Regions from separate parts of the Glutamicibacter sp. NPDC087831 genome, predicted to be linked through region 1. Evidence: predicted binding sites of a transcription regulator. Region 1 holds the regulator's gene; the other holds the start of a gene.

The links. Region 1 encodes Rex, which represses fermentation and respiration genes when NADH is low (regulators of the CRP and FNR family bind a similar motif). Its sites were predicted from a motif close to CTTGTGAANNNNTTCACAAG; they were not measured.
Region 2: ACIOJF_RS05595 (glyceraldehyde-3-phosphate dehydrogenase) is a predicted target of Rex. The motif match lies at 2,128-2,147, and genes of this name have one in related genera.

The regions. Positions count from the first base shown of each region.
Region 1 is NZ_JBIUVH010000001.1:150,603-157,825, forward strand. Features, by position in the region: gene gdhA (NADP-specific glutamate dehydrogenase) at 1-26, shown strand, start outside; gene ACIOJF_RS00700 (helix-turn-helix domain-containing protein) at 283-507, shown strand; gene ACIOJF_RS00705 (30S ribosomal protein bS22) at 647-745, shown strand; gene ACIOJF_RS00710 (HAD family phosphatase) at 848-1,654, opposite strand; gene ACIOJF_RS00715 (glutaredoxin family protein) at 1,717-1,962, shown strand; gene ACIOJF_RS00720 (redox-sensing transcriptional repressor Rex) at 1,990-2,664, shown strand; gene ACIOJF_RS00725 (DUF3824 domain-containing protein) at 2,771-3,547, opposite strand; gene ACIOJF_RS00730 (histidine phosphatase family protein) at 3,721-4,383, shown strand; gene ACIOJF_RS00735 (TlpA disulfide reductase family protein) at 4,420-5,013, shown strand; gene ACIOJF_RS00740 (cytochrome c biogenesis CcdA family protein) at 5,022-5,777, shown strand; gene ACIOJF_RS00745 (cytochrome c biogenesis protein ResB) at 5,777-7,223, shown strand, end outside.
Region 2 is NZ_JBIUVH010000001.1:1,140,320-1,147,542, forward strand. Features, by position in the region: gene ACIOJF_RS05590 (winged helix DNA-binding domain-containing protein) at 1-192, opposite strand, end outside; gene ACIOJF_RS05595 (glyceraldehyde-3-phosphate dehydrogenase) at 515-1,972, opposite strand; RNA gene rnpB (RNase P RNA component class A) at 2,192-2,548, opposite strand; gene ACIOJF_RS05605 (NAD(P)/FAD-dependent oxidoreductase) at 2,621-4,063, opposite strand; gene ACIOJF_RS05610 (YaaA family protein) at 4,181-4,960, shown strand; gene ACIOJF_RS05615 (exo-alpha-sialidase) at 5,171-7,223, shown strand, end outside.

The DNA of each region.
Region 1 (7,223 bases):
CAATGCTCGCACAGGGCGTCATCTAATAATCTGCAGCGCTGCAATCCGCGTGAATTCATTGGGGACCCGGTGAAATCACGCGGATTGTCTCGTTCAGGCATCAAAAAATGTGATTCAGATGGTCACGTGTGTGTTTCGTGATGCAAAAGTTACAAAAGTGCGATTAGACTAGTACAAAGCGAACGTGAACCTGAACCGCCGATGTTGATCCAAAGTCGTGTAAGTTCATCTTCGCAAAATTAACGCGACGAATAAGAGATCAGCGTCAGGAGAATATCCCGCATGACGGATAAACAGAATTTTGCCGGAGCCCGTTTCATGACTGTGGCCGAAGTGGCCGACATGATGCGCGTTTCCAAAATGACCGTTTATCGGCTGATCCACGCCGGTGATTTGCCTGCTGTTCAGTTCGGTCGCTCCTATCGCGTTCCGGAAAACGCCGTGGAATCATATCTGAATGCCGCGGCCATTGATCCGCAGCACGGTACCGGTTCTTACGGTCGATAGTCCGCGCGATGGTCAGAGCATGACCGAAAAGCGGGTAATCTGTTAAGGAACGTTTAACGTCCGGTCAACCTTGTCCTTGGGCTCGCGCGCAAGCAGGCATTTGGGGTTGACGCATTTATTTAGTTTGTGAGGAACCACTATGGGCTCTGTTATCAAGAAGCGCCGCAAGCGTATGTCGAAGAAGAAGCACCGCAAATTGCTTCGTAAGACCCGCCACCAGCGTCGTAATAAGAAGTAAATCTACTTCTGAGCATTTGCCGCTTGGCAATCATCGCCACCGCTTCACAGTGAAACTGTTGAACGGTGGCGATTGCTTTATCCAAAGCCGCCCAGCGCCGGCCTAAGAGCCGGAACGGCGCAGAATGGACCGTCGCGCCGCCCAGAGCGCACCAAGCACTCCAGCGGCCTTCAGGCCTAGTTTGGCGGCTCGCTGGCCGGTGCGGAAATCGTAGACCTGCCAGCCGCGGCGCTTGGCGTAGGCGCGAAGCCGCGCATCGGGATTGATGCATACGGGGTGTCCCACAGCTTCAAGCAAGGGAACATCATTGTAGGAATCCGAGTATGCCCATGATTTCGACAGCGAGATGCCGCGAGCCTTCGCCAGGGTGCGCACCGCTTGCGCTTTTTCCGCAGCGTGCAGGATCGGGCTGGCCAGCGCTCCGGTGTAGAAACCGTCTTCGCTGGCCACTACAGTGCCCAATGCACCGGTAAGTTCGAGACGTTGCGAGATGACATTCGCCACTTCCAGGGGAGTGGCAGTGACTAGCCAGACTTCACGGCCCACCGTCCGATGCTGGCGAGCAATGGCTACCGTACCGGTCCATAGCTTGGGTTCGATGTATTCGTCATAGATCTCGTTGCCGATCTTCTCGATCTCGGACACCGGGATCCCTCGGACCATCATCAACGCACGGTCGCGAATCTGGTGAATGTCCCCTAGGTGCTCACCGCGCGCGGCGAAGCGCAACTGCTTGAGCGCGAACCAGAGGATTTCGCGGAATTGGAAGAAGCGGCGCTCATGCAGTTTCCGGGCCAGCAGATACAGCGATGCACCGCGCACAAGGGTGTTATCTACATCGAAGAAAGCGGCGACCGTGTCCGGAGCCAGGGCGGAATTCGGGCTGGGGTGATGATCGATGGAAGACATTTGATCCAGTTTATTTCATTGCCAAGTTTAAGGGCGGTTACGGCTCGTGAGATTATAGGCAGGTGAGTACTTTGAATCAGATCCAGCTGTTGGTTCGAGAAGGCTGCCACCTGTGCCAGGCCGCACGCGCAACCGTGGCCGAGGTGACTGGCCGGTTGAATATGGAGTTTTCCGAACTGGATATTGACCAGCACCCTGAATTGCTGGCCAAGCACCACGAGGAAGTGCCGGTTCTGCTGATCAACGGAGAAGTCCGCGACTTCTGGCACATCGACGCACAGCGTCTGGAACGACTACTGAGCAGCTAGCCGCTGCCGAATAAATGAAAATGCGTTGTGCTCTTCAAGAGCACCGAAAAGTGCGGGAGAACGAAGATGTCAGAGCTTGAAGCCCGGGTCCTGCCTGAGGCCACGCTGGCTCGACTGACCCAGTACTTGCGCGCGCTGAACGCCTTGGAAGCCCAGGGCCTGGAACGCACCAGTTCCGGGGTGCTGGCCAAGGAAGCTGGAGTGAACCCCTCCATCCTGCGCAAAGACCTTTCCTGGTTGGGTTCCTACGGAACCCGCGGGGTGGGCTACGTGGTCCGCGAACTGGCAGAACATATCAGCCGCACCCTCGGCCTGAACCAGGACTGGCGTGTGGCCATCCTCGGCGCCGGTAACCTGGGGCGCGCGCTCAGCGGATATGCAGGCTTCAGGACTCGTGGCTTCAATGTCAAGGCGATCCTGGATATCGACCCCGCACTGGTCGGCAGCCCGGTCGGCGAGCTGCACGTGGAAGCGATCGCGGACTTGGCCGCAGTGGTTGAACGCGAAGAAATCAACATCGCTGTTCTGGCAATTCCGGGCGATGCTGCGCAGGACCTGGTCTACGAACTGGCCGCGCTTTCGGTCCGCTCGGTGCTCTCGTTCGCACCGATGCCGCTTCGCGTACCCGCGGGCATGAACCTGCGGCGCGTTGATCTTTCCACTGAATTGCAGATTCTGGCATACCTCGCCGTTCAAGGCTGAAGCCGCGCAGACGAGAAAAGGCGTAGCCGCGTCATCCCTTGGGTGGATGGAGCGGCTACGCCTTTATTGTCCCTGCAGGGCCTCGCGAAGAGGCTCGGCCATGCGTTTAGCGGAAGCCGGCCAGGCGAGCCTGGCGGCGCTGCGCAATGTATTGCGAAGAAGGGCGCAACCAGGCGAAGACCACGCCTGCAATGCCCAACAAGATGCCCACAACGTAGACAGCGTTGATAATTCCGGCTTGAGTGTCAGCGAACATGCTGATCATTGGAACGATAGTCACCAGATTCAGCAGTGAAAGCGCACCGAGGATCGTGGCGATAATTCGCATGGCGCCCACGCCGCGGCCAACGAAGAAGCCCACCAGGAAATACAGGGCCAAGGTGATGATCATGGAGATAATCACGAAGGTCGACATCATGGAATTGACCTGGGCCATGAAGGCCTCAGGGCTTGCCATCATCTGTTCAACCAGTGGATCCTGCTCCATGCCCGGGGTGCTCTGCATCTGGTTCTGGAACTCTTCTTGCACCAGCGACCACTGCTGGCCAATCATGTTGGCCATCATGTTGGAGTTGGTCATCAGCCAGCTGGCGAGGGCACTGAAGATGCCCGCGAGCATGATCAAGCCAAAGGCGATAGCCAAGGTCCGTGGCCGCTCGGTCGGCGGCTGCACGCCGGCGTAACCTCCCTGCTGGGCATACTGGTCGTAGCCCGGTGCCTGCGGTTGCCCGTAAGGATTCGGATTCTGGCCGTACGGGTTCTGGCCGTACGGCGAGGGCTGCTGGCCGTAGGGGTTTTCGCCGTACGGGTTCTGCGATGAACCCTGGCCGGAAGGGCCCGGGTTGTAGGGCTGGCCCGGCTGGTTAGGATCGTTGTCGCTCATGATGCGTCCTTCTGGTCGAACTGTCTTATTGACTAAGCGTAGTGGCAGTCGATTGTGAGCAACCCCTCCGAAAGGATGGTTTTTCCATATGGGATTCCAATGCGTGTCCTGTGAATAGTTGACGGTGGCCACAATATGGCTAATTTGCACCGAATATTTGAGACACTGGAGGCATGCCTTTATCGACCGTCCATTTGTTGCGCCACGGGGAAGTTTTCAACCCTGACCGTATGCTCTACGGCAGGATCCCCGGCTTCGGGCTCTCGGAACTCGGATTCCAGATGGCCGATGGGGCAGGAGAATATTTTGCCAAGCGCCAAGCAGAAGGCGGCAACGTAGTGCGCCTGGTGGCCTCACCGCTCCTGCGAGCCCAGCAGACAGCCGCGCCGACCTCCAATGCTCTGGATCTGCAGGTCCACACCGACGAGCGGGTTATCGAAGCCGGCAACAAGCTGGAAGGGCTGTCCAAGGTTGCGGAGCACCTGCGTCAGCCGAAGTACTGGCCGCTGCTGGTCAACCCGCTGAAGCCTTCATGGGGCGAACCATATGCCCAGCAGGTTGCTCGCATGCGCCTGGCCATGGATGAGCACCGCAAGGCCGCCCTCGCCGAGCACGGTGAAGGAGCGGAAGTCATTATCGTCAGCCACCAGTTGCCGATCTGGGTTACGCGCCGCGCCGCCGAGAAGAAGCCGCTTTGGCACGATCCGCGCCAGCGCGAGTGCACCCTGGCTTCCATCACCAGCTTTGATTTTGAGGGAGACGAATTGGTCTCCGTGCGTTACACCGAGCCGTGCCCCGAGCTGCTTGCCGGCGCGGCGAATATCCCTGGAGCCTAAAGCAAAATGACAGATCCTGTGCCTAATCCTCGCCACTTGAGCCGCCGCACCATGTTGCGTTCGCTCATGGTTGCCGCCGCCGTGGTGCCCTTGGCTGCCTGCAGCGGCAAGGAAGATGCGCTGACCGCGCAAGCAAACAGCGGCGACGGCAAGAACTACATCGCTGGCGACGGCGCCGTGGAAGAGTACGAAGTTTCCAAGCGCAGCGAACCGGTTGCCCTCAAGGCCACCACCTACCATGGCACCGATATCGACTTCACGCAGTGGCAGGGCAAGCCCGTAGTCATGAACTTCTGGTATGCCGCCTGCGCTCCGTGCCGCATCGAGGCACCGGATCTGAAGGAAATCGCTGAAGGCTTCGGCGAGAAAGTCGAATTCATTGGCGTCAACGTACGCGATGAAGCCGAAGCGGCGAAGGCCTTCGAGCGCACTTTCGAGATTCCCTATGAGTCGGTACAGGATACCTCCGGGGACATCCAGCTGGCGATGACCAAGTACGTCCCGTTGCAAGCGGTTCCATCCACCTTGGTGCTGGACCGCCAGGGCCGTGTCCGTGCCCGCGTGATCGGTGCCGTAGAGCCTGGCACCCTGAAGTCATTGATCGACTCCGCTCTGACCGAAGAGTTGTGAGCTGATCAGTGACCACTAATCCCTTTGCCGACATCGTCCTGGACGGGTCGTTGCTGCTGGCTGCCCCAGTAGCACTGCTGGCCGGGCTGGTCTCCTTCCTTTCGCCTTGCGTCCTGCCGCTGGTGCCGGGCTACCTCGGTTACGTCACCGGGTTGACTGGTGCGGATCTGAAGGAGCACCGGCGCGGCCGCGTGGTCTCCGGCGTACTGCTCTTTGTCCTGGGATTCTCCGTGGTCTTCATCGCAGCGGGCGTGCTTTTCAGCCAGGCCTCCGCGTGGCTCAGGTTCAACGGCTCCTGGGTCACCCAGGCATTGGGCCTGGTCGTGGTCTTCATGGGCATCGTGTTCATGGGCGGCTTCTCCTGGATGCAGCGTGACCGCAAGATCCACAGGAAACCGCCTGCAGGCCTGTGGGGTGCCCCGGTTCTGGGGCTGACCTTCGGCCTGGGGTGGGCACCGTGCATCGGCCCCACCTTGAGTGCGGTACTGATCATGTCCACCGGTGTGGACGCGAACGTAGGGCGTGGAACGCTCCTGACTGTGTTCTATTGCCTCGGATTGGGTTTGCCCTTCATCCTGATTGCAATGGGGTTGCAGCGCGGCATGCAGGCGCTGGCGTTCTTCCGCAAGCACCAGGTTTTCATCATGCGTTTGGGCGGGGGACTACTCATTGCCTTGGGACTGGTCATGGTGACCGGCCTGTGGGGAACATGGGTAGCAGAACTGCAAAACTGGTTTGCCAATGAAGTGAGGTTGCCAATTTAATGGCGAAACAACAACGGAATTCCAAGGGAACTGGCGACGCGCCTGCTCTGGGATTCATGGGTTCCATGCGTTGGATCTGGACCCAGCTGACATCGATGCCAACAGCCTTGTTCTTGCTGTTGCTGCTCGCCGTCGCTGCGGTACCGGGATCGATCTTCCCGCAACGCGACGCCAACCCCGAATCTGTAGCCCAGTACCTGGAACAGCACACCACCGCTGGTCCATGGCTGGATCGCTTCCAGATGTTCGAAGTGTATTCATCGGTGTGGTTCTCCGCGATCTACATCTTGCTGTTCGTCTCGCTGATTGGCTGCATCATCCCGCGTGTGAAGAAGCACGCCAAAGCCTTGCGCACCCCGCCGCCGAGGACCCCGGTGCGCCTGGAACGACTTCCCCAGTACAGCTCGCATGAAATTCTGGAAGGCGAGACGGATACGCCCGATGACCAGCAGGTCATCGAGGATTCGTTCAGGATCCTGAAGAAGCGCGGCTATCGTGTCGAGCGCCGCGAGGATGCCACCGGGGCCTCGGTTGCCGCAGAGCGCGGGTATACCCGCGAAATCGGCAACCTGCTCTTCCACATCTCGCTGATGGGCGTACTGGCTTCGGCCGCGATCGGCGGAGCCCTGGGCTACACCGGGCAGCGCGTGGTTGTCGAGGGGGAGACCTTCGTGAATTCGCTGGTGGCCTACGACTCCTTCACCCCGGGCACCGGCTTCAATGCCGATAATTTGCCGCCCTTTGCTGTGACGCTGGACAAATTCGACATCATCTTCGACCGCGAATCCAAATCGCATTTCGGACAGCCGCTGGACTTCACCGCCCACGTCAAGGTGCGCGAATCGCCCGATGCCGAGCCAGTGAAGCAGGAGCTGAAGGTCAACCATCCGCTGCGGATCAGCGGCGGTGACGTGTACCTGGTCGGCAATGGCTACGCCCCGGTGATCACCGTCAAGGATGGCAACGGCAATGTCTCCTATTCCGGCCCGGCGGTTTCCATTCCGCAGGATTCGGTCTACACCTCGATGTTCGTGCTGAAGGTTCCGGACGCCGAGCCATCGCAGCTGGGCTTCCAGGGCTTCTTGCTGCCAACCGCACTGGTGGATGAGAACGGCTTCGGCATCTCGGGCGATCCCAACGCCATCAACCCCCAGCTGCACCTGAACTCGTACTTCGGGGATCTGGGCCTTGACGACGGCAACCCGCAAAACGTGTTCGTGCTGGACACGGAGAAGATGGAACCGCTGAACAGCCGTGATTTGGATGCCGGCGGCATCATCCTCGAAGCGGGGCAGACCTACGAGCTGCCCGACGGCAAGGGCTCGATTACCTTTGACGACCTCAAGCGCTTCGTTGCATTGGACATCAATCATGACCCGGGCAAGCTGCCAATCGGCATTTTCTCAGGTCTGGCGCTGATCGGCCTTGCAGTCTCGCTGTTCACCC
Region 2 (7,223 bases), 990 kb from region 1:
TTCGCTGAAGAGCGCATCGACTTGCTGGCGGGATTCTTGCGCTGCGGAGCGCTGAGCCAGCGCGTAGCGTCCTGCAGCGAAGTCCTGGGACTGGAACGCGAGCATGTGTTCTGCGGCCTGCAGTACGGATTCTGCCGGCTCCAGTAGCAGCTGGCTCGCCATGCGCGCCGCCAGCGTCCGGGTACTGTCCATTAACCAACCTCGATCCAATGCTTGATGGCCTAAAGCCTAGCAGTGCGGGGGTCCAGAGATGCCCGCGAAGCGGCGCACCTGCAGCCGCCGTTGACGCAGGGACGGCGCAGGCTCAAGCGGACCTCCACGCCCGGATGCGCGCAAAGGTCGAGACCTGCCTGGACTTTGCTGGAGAGGTGCTGGCCAGGTACTGGTTCTCGTTGGCCCCCTGGACCCGGAAGGTCCTTTGGAGGGCTTCGTGCCACCCGGATGGAATAGCAAAAGGGACCATCCCAGCGCGCAATGCGTTGGGATGGTCCCTTCAGCTGCAAGCAGCGAGGTCCTAGGCGGTGACGGCTTCAGCCTTCACTGCAGGCACTGCAGCCGGGTGGGTGCCGGCCATCGATTCGATGACGCGCACAACCTGGCAGGAGTAGCCGAACTCGTTGTCGTACCAAACGTAGACGACAGCGTTCTTGCCGGACACGATAGTGGCCAGGCCGTCAACGATGCCGGCGCGGCGCGAGCCGACGAAGTCGGTGGAGACAACCTCAGGCGAATCGATGTAGTCGATCTGCTTGTGCAGGCTGGAGGTCAGCGAGGTTTCACGCAGGTAGGCATTGAGCTCTTCCTTGGTGGTCCCGTTCTCCAGGTTCAAGTTCAAGATCGCCATGGAGACATCCGGGGTCGGTACACGGATCGCGTTGCCGGTCAGCTTGCCTTCGAACTCCGGCAGGGCCTTGGCCACTGCCTTGGCGGCACCGGTTTCGGTGATCACCATGTTCAGCGCTGCCGAACGGCCGCGGCGCTCGCCCTTGTGGAAGTTGTCGATCAGGTTCTGGTCGTTGGTGAACGAGTGAACGGTCTCGACGTGCCCGTGGGTGACACCGAACTTGTCGTTCAGGGCCTTGAGCACTGGGGTGATGGCATTGGTGGTGCACGAGGCAGCGGTGACGATCTTGTCTTCTGCGGTGATCCACGAATCGTTGATGCCGTGGACGATGTTCTTCAGATCGCCCTTGCCCGGTGCGGTCAGCAGCACGCGGGAAACGCCCTTGGCGGCCAGGTGCTGGGACAGTCCGGCCTCATCGCGCCAGCGGCCGGTGTTGTCCACCACGATGGCGTTGTCGATGCCGTGTTCGGTGTAGTCGACGGTGGTCGGGTCATTCGAGTAGATGACCTTGATCAGGGTGCCGTTGGCGAGGATCGTGCTGTTTTCCTCGTCGACCGTGATCGAGCCTTCGAAGCGGCCGTGCACCGAGTCGCGGCGCAGCAGCGAAGCGCGCTTGACGATGTCGTCATCCGAGCCCTTGCGGACCACGATGGCGCGCAGGCGCAGGCCGTAGCCGCCACGCTCGATCAGGATGCGGGCCAGCAGGCGTCCGATGCGGCCGAAGCCGTAGAGGACAACGTCCTGGGGTTCAGCGTCGGTTGCGCCGGCCTGGCCAACCTTCTCGCCCAATTCATCAGCCAGGAAAGCGTTCAAATCAGCGGAACCGGATTCCTTGAACTTCTTGTTCACGCGGCCGAGGTCAACTGCTACCGAACCGACGTTCAGGGCCTCGATGGCATCCAGGATGGCCTTGGTGTCGTTCAGGTCGAGCTCTTCGCCATCGATGCGGCGCACTACGCGGTGGGCCTTGATGATGTCGATGGCGGACTGGTTGATCAGCTTGCGGCCGTAGACGGAGGTCACCACATTGTTCTTGCGGTACAGACGTCCGATCAGTGGGATCATGGCCTCGGCGAGCTCTTCGCGCCCGCTCCATTCTTGCTGGGCAACGACAGACTGCTGGGTCACAGAAAATCCTTCCAATTCAGCCGACTCGCAGATCCATAAAGTCGGTTGGCACCGTGGGAAGCACCATTGCTTTTGCGGTGGCACGAGGTAACAGGATCATCCTCGTAAGTACATGATCCATTCTAGACCGTGCGCAGAAAAACTGAGGATCGGGGACTGTGAATCATCTCACCAGCGCACTAAAGGCTGATGCCGGCGCAATCGCAGGGAGGAAGAGTGTGAATGGGATGGCCGATACGCCGGGTTTTGTCGCGCCGAAGCGGGACGGTCATCTATCTACGACTGCCGTTGCCGGCAGCCTCTAGCGGTCCACCCGACTGCATGGGGCGAACAGCCCTCATGACGCAGTCTGTCTGACCTTGCTCCGAGTGGGGTTTACCTAGCCACCCCAATCGCTTGGGGTGCTGGTGGTCTCTTACACCACCGTTTCACCCTTACCAGGAAAACCTGGCGGTCTATTTTCTGTGGCACTAGCCTGCGGGTTACCCCGAGTGGGCGTTACCCACCACCCTGTTCTGCGGAGCCCGGACGTTCCTCGGGGCAATTGACTTGCCACGCGACCGTCTGGCCATCCCATTCACTACCAGTCTAATGCGTTGGGCGCGGCCTGCAGACCACTTCCGAACGCTGATTCGGTCACAGCCAGGTTCACCCGAACCGCAGCGCCTCAAGCAACCGCAACCAGATTTCGCTGATCGTCGGATAGGCGGGGACCGCATGCCACAGCCGGTCCAGGCTGACCTCGCCGACGATCGCAATGGTGGCCGCATGCAGCAGTTCCGCGGCATCCTGGCCAGCGAAAGTGGCGCCGACGATCACCGAACGCGCCTGGTCTATCACCAGCTTGGCCCGCCCGGAATACCCGTCGGCGTGCAGGCTCGCCCCGGCCACCGCACCCAGATCGTGCTCGATAACCGAAATCTGCAGACCGGCGTCGCGGGCCTGGCGTTCGGTGAGTCCGACCGCGGCGATCTGCGGATCGCTGAAGACCACGCGCGGCACCGCATGGTGGTCCGCCGTGGCCGCATGCCTGCCCCAGGGCGCATCGAGAACCCCGGTTCCATTGATCCTCGCGGCAATGGCCTCGCCCGCGGCCCGGGCCTGGTACTTGCCCTGGTGGGTCAGCGGGCTGCGCCCGCTGGCATCTCCCACGGCGTAGAGCCAGTCGGTGCCCGCCACGAGCATCGTGTCATCGACCTGCAACCGCCGGGACGGGTCCACCCCGAGTGCTTCGAGTCCCAGGTTCCCGATGTCCGGCCGCCGCCCGGTGGAGACGAGCACTTCCTCGGCTTCCACGAGGGATCCTCCGGGCAGCTGGAGGCCGGCTATCCCGTGCTCATCGCGGTGGACCTGCAACGGAGTGGTGTCCTGGTGCACCACTACCCCGGCCTCGGCCAGCGACTGGGCCACCAGCTCGCCGGCGAACGGCTCTTCGCGGCCCAGCAGCGACCCGCGGGCAAGGATGGTGACCTTGGAATCGAGGGAGGCGAAGGCGAATGCCAGCTCCACCCCGGCAACTCCGCCACCGATGATGGCCAGCCTTGGCGGGATCGCCTTGGCCGCAGTGGCCTCCCGGGTGCCCCACGGCCTGGCTTCAGCCAATCCCTCGATCCCAGGCAGAACTGGAGTGGATCCGGTGGCCAGGACTACGGCCCGGGCCGAGTACTCGCGATCCGCCACCTGCACCAGGCCGCGCCCGGAAAGCCGCGCCCGGCCGCGGATCAACTCGATGCCCGCCGAGCGCAGCCACCGTTCCTGCCCGGCATCATCCCAGTTGCTGGTGAAGGCGTCCCTCCGCGCGAGCACCGCCTCGGGATCCAGCGCACCAGTCACCGCTTCGCGGGCCCCAGGAACCCGGCGTGCCGCGCGCAGCGCATCGCCGCTGCGCAACAGGGCCTTGGAAGGCATGCATGCCCAATACGAGCATTCCCCGCCCACCAGCTCGGATTCGACGATGGCCGCCTTCAGGCCCTGCCGGGTGGCATAGTCGGCGGCGTTCTCCCCGGCCGGCCCGGCGCCGATCACGATCACATCGAAGTCGCAGTGCTGCCCGGAGGCAGTTTGGCTAGCTCTTGAGTTCTGCTGGGGCATGCTCTGTCCTTACTCTGCGTGAAGCGCTGCTGGGTAGTGGGTTCAGCCTAGCCAGATCTGCTCTGCGGGTACATGCCCTGGGCAGAAGATCAGATGAACTCCGATAAGCTGGAACGCGTGCTTATTCTGTTGCCGCCTTCCGAAGGCAAGACCGCCCACGCCGAAGGTTCTCCGTTCGAAATCGAGGACCTGTCTTTTCCGGAGCTTTCCGGGGAACGCCGCCTGGTGCTTGACGCCCTTGCTGAAGTCTCAGCACGCGAAGATGCCATGGACCTGCTGGGAGTCGGAGCCTCGCTGGCCAAGGAAGTAGCGCGGAATATCAATCTGCACACCGAGCCCGCAGCCAAGGCGCACGATATCTACTCGGGCGTGCTCTTCGAGGCCCTGGACTACGCAAGCCTGGATGAAGCAGCGCAGCGGCGCGCCGATGAATCCATCATCGTGGTCTCCGCCCTGTGGGGTGCCGTGCGTTTTGGCGATCGCATTCCGCCCTACCGCTTATCCATGTCGGTCAAGCTCGAGCCGCTGGGCAAGCTGGCCACCTGGTGGAAGAAGCGCCTGGCTCCGGTGCTGGATGCGGCGGCCGGCGACCAGCTGATCGTGGACGCGCGGTCGAGCACCTATGCGGCCGCCTACAAGCCGGCCAATGGCAACACCGTTGCGGTCAACGTCTTCCAGATGCGCAATGGGATCCCGAAGGTGGTCTCGCACTTTGCCAAGCACACCCGCGGAGAGGTCGCCGGTTTCCTGGTCCAGCAACCGGTCGCACCGGAAAACCCTGGAGAATTGCTCGAACTGGTCCAGACCAAGTGGGAAGCGTCCCTCGTCCAAGACAAGAAGGGCTTGGCGCTGAACATCCTGCTGCCGGAAGACCACCAGTTCACCACCGCCAAATAGCCCAATCAGGATTTGCAGTCCACTACCCCTCCGGCGTTGCCACGCGAAGAATCCTGACTGCAACCGCCGGCCTCGCAGCACCCCGGGCTTCGTTATTCCATGCAGACCCCTTCCAAATGTGATGCAGTTCACTTAGGCTTCACGTATGACATCCTACGTCATACGTCCTTCCTGATTACAGGATCCCACTCACCTGCGAGGAACTGGCCCATGCGAATTCGCTCTAGGCTTCATCATGGAAAAACCCTGGCGGCTGCCATCGCCATCTCCCTAGCCATCCCGGTCATCAGCGCCCACGGGGCGCTGGCGGCAAGCACGTTGGACGAAGCTGATCCCGGTGCACCTCCCGGAAACTTCTCCGAGATCAATCTGGGTTCCGACCGCACTGCCCAGAACTTCTTCTACCGCATTCCGGCGATGGCCCATCTGGGCAATGGCGTTATCATCGCTGCCTGGGATGCCCGCCCCGGCAGCGCCGCCGACGCTCCGAATCCAAACAGCATCGTGCAACGCAAGAGCACCGACAACGGTGCCACATGGGGCGCGATGACCACCATCGCCGCCGGCTTCCCCGGCTCCGCTGACGAAGGAAAATACGGCTATTCCGACCCAAGCTACGTGGTGGATGAAGAGGTGGGGAAGGTATTCGCCTTCTTCGTCTATTCAAAGGATCAAGGTTTCCATGGCAGCACCTGGGGTCACGATGACGGGAACCGCCAGGTCATCAGCGCCGCGGTGGTCGAGTCCACTGATGACGGTGCTACCTGGAGCAAGCCACGGTTGATCACCGATGTGGTCAAGCCCGGCGACCACGCAGTACCCGGAGCGGTCCGCACCACCTTTGCCACCTCTGGCCAAGGAATCCAGCTCACTCGCGGTGAATACGCCGGCCGCTTGGTACAGCAATATGCCGGTGATGTCATGCAAGCCGATGGATCGCGGGCTATCCAAGCCTATTCAGTGTACTCGGATGACCACGGGGCTACCTGGCAGCGTGGCGAATTCACCGGGAAAGCCATGGACGAGAACAAGGTCGTTGAGCTTTCTGATGGCCGCTTGCTGCTCAACTCCCGCGATAACAGCGGCGGCGGCTACCGCAAGGTCGCAATTTCGTCCGATGGCGGCCACAGCTATTCATCGGTCACTCAGGACAGGAACCTGCCTGACCCCACCAATAATGCCCACATCACGCAGATGTTCCCCGATGCCGAAATCAACAGCAGCCAGGCCAAGAAGCTGCTATACACCGGAGCCAACTCGCAGGCCTCCCGCTCCAACGTCTCGGCGAGGATCTCCTGCGATGACGGCAAGACCTGGCCGGGGCTTCGCACGATCCGCCGAGGGTTGTCTGCCTATTCGGTGGCAGGTGCGCTCGATGGGGGCAAGTTCGGTGTGTTCTACGAGGCCGGCTATACCGACAGCATGCAATTCGCATCCTTTGATGAAGAGTGGCTGAATTACGTTTGCGCCCCAATGCAAGCCAGCACATTCAAAGCCGATGCTGGAACGACCGTGGATGTGCCGGTCACCATCACCAACCAGGAAGCCCAAACCATTTCGGGAACCATAGACGTCGGTGCATCGAACCTGTTCAATGCGGCAGCTACCCAGGTCACCGATCTTGCACCGGGCCAGAGCACCACCGTTAACGTGCCCATAACCATTGCGGCGACAGCTCTCGGCGCCCAATCATTGCAGCTGCAGTTCACGAGTGCGTCCGGAAGCACTTCGCAGGCCACCATCGCAGCTCAGGTGGCCGGCCAAGAAGTCACCGGCATCGAGGTAGTCGGCCAGCGCGGCGATGCGAGCCGCGACCTGGCAGCAGATCCCTACGCGGTGGGTGAAAAGGTGCCATACAGTTTCCGCGTGAGCAACATCGGCAATATCAATCAATGGGTAGTTCCCGCAGAAGGCAATTTCTCACCGTTTGCCGCCAAGCCGGTAGGCGAATCCAGTCCAGCAGGGAATTGCCGCTACTCAAACCTCGGTGCTGACAAGGCCTACACCTGCGCAACCCCGCGCCACGAGGTGACGGATCAGGAACTAGCGGACGGTTATTTCGTTCCTCAGACCCGCTGGACTTCAGGCCGCATCGGCGAATACACCAGCGTTGTGGATGAATACACCGTTACCGGCGAGGAAGTAGATCTGCTGGATCGCCAACCGGCCTTCAGCGTTGAAGTATCCGAGCCGGCAGTAGCGGACCGTACGGGGAACTCCTCTTCGAGGGCCGGCGCTTGGGTCAACTTCGAGGTGACTGTCA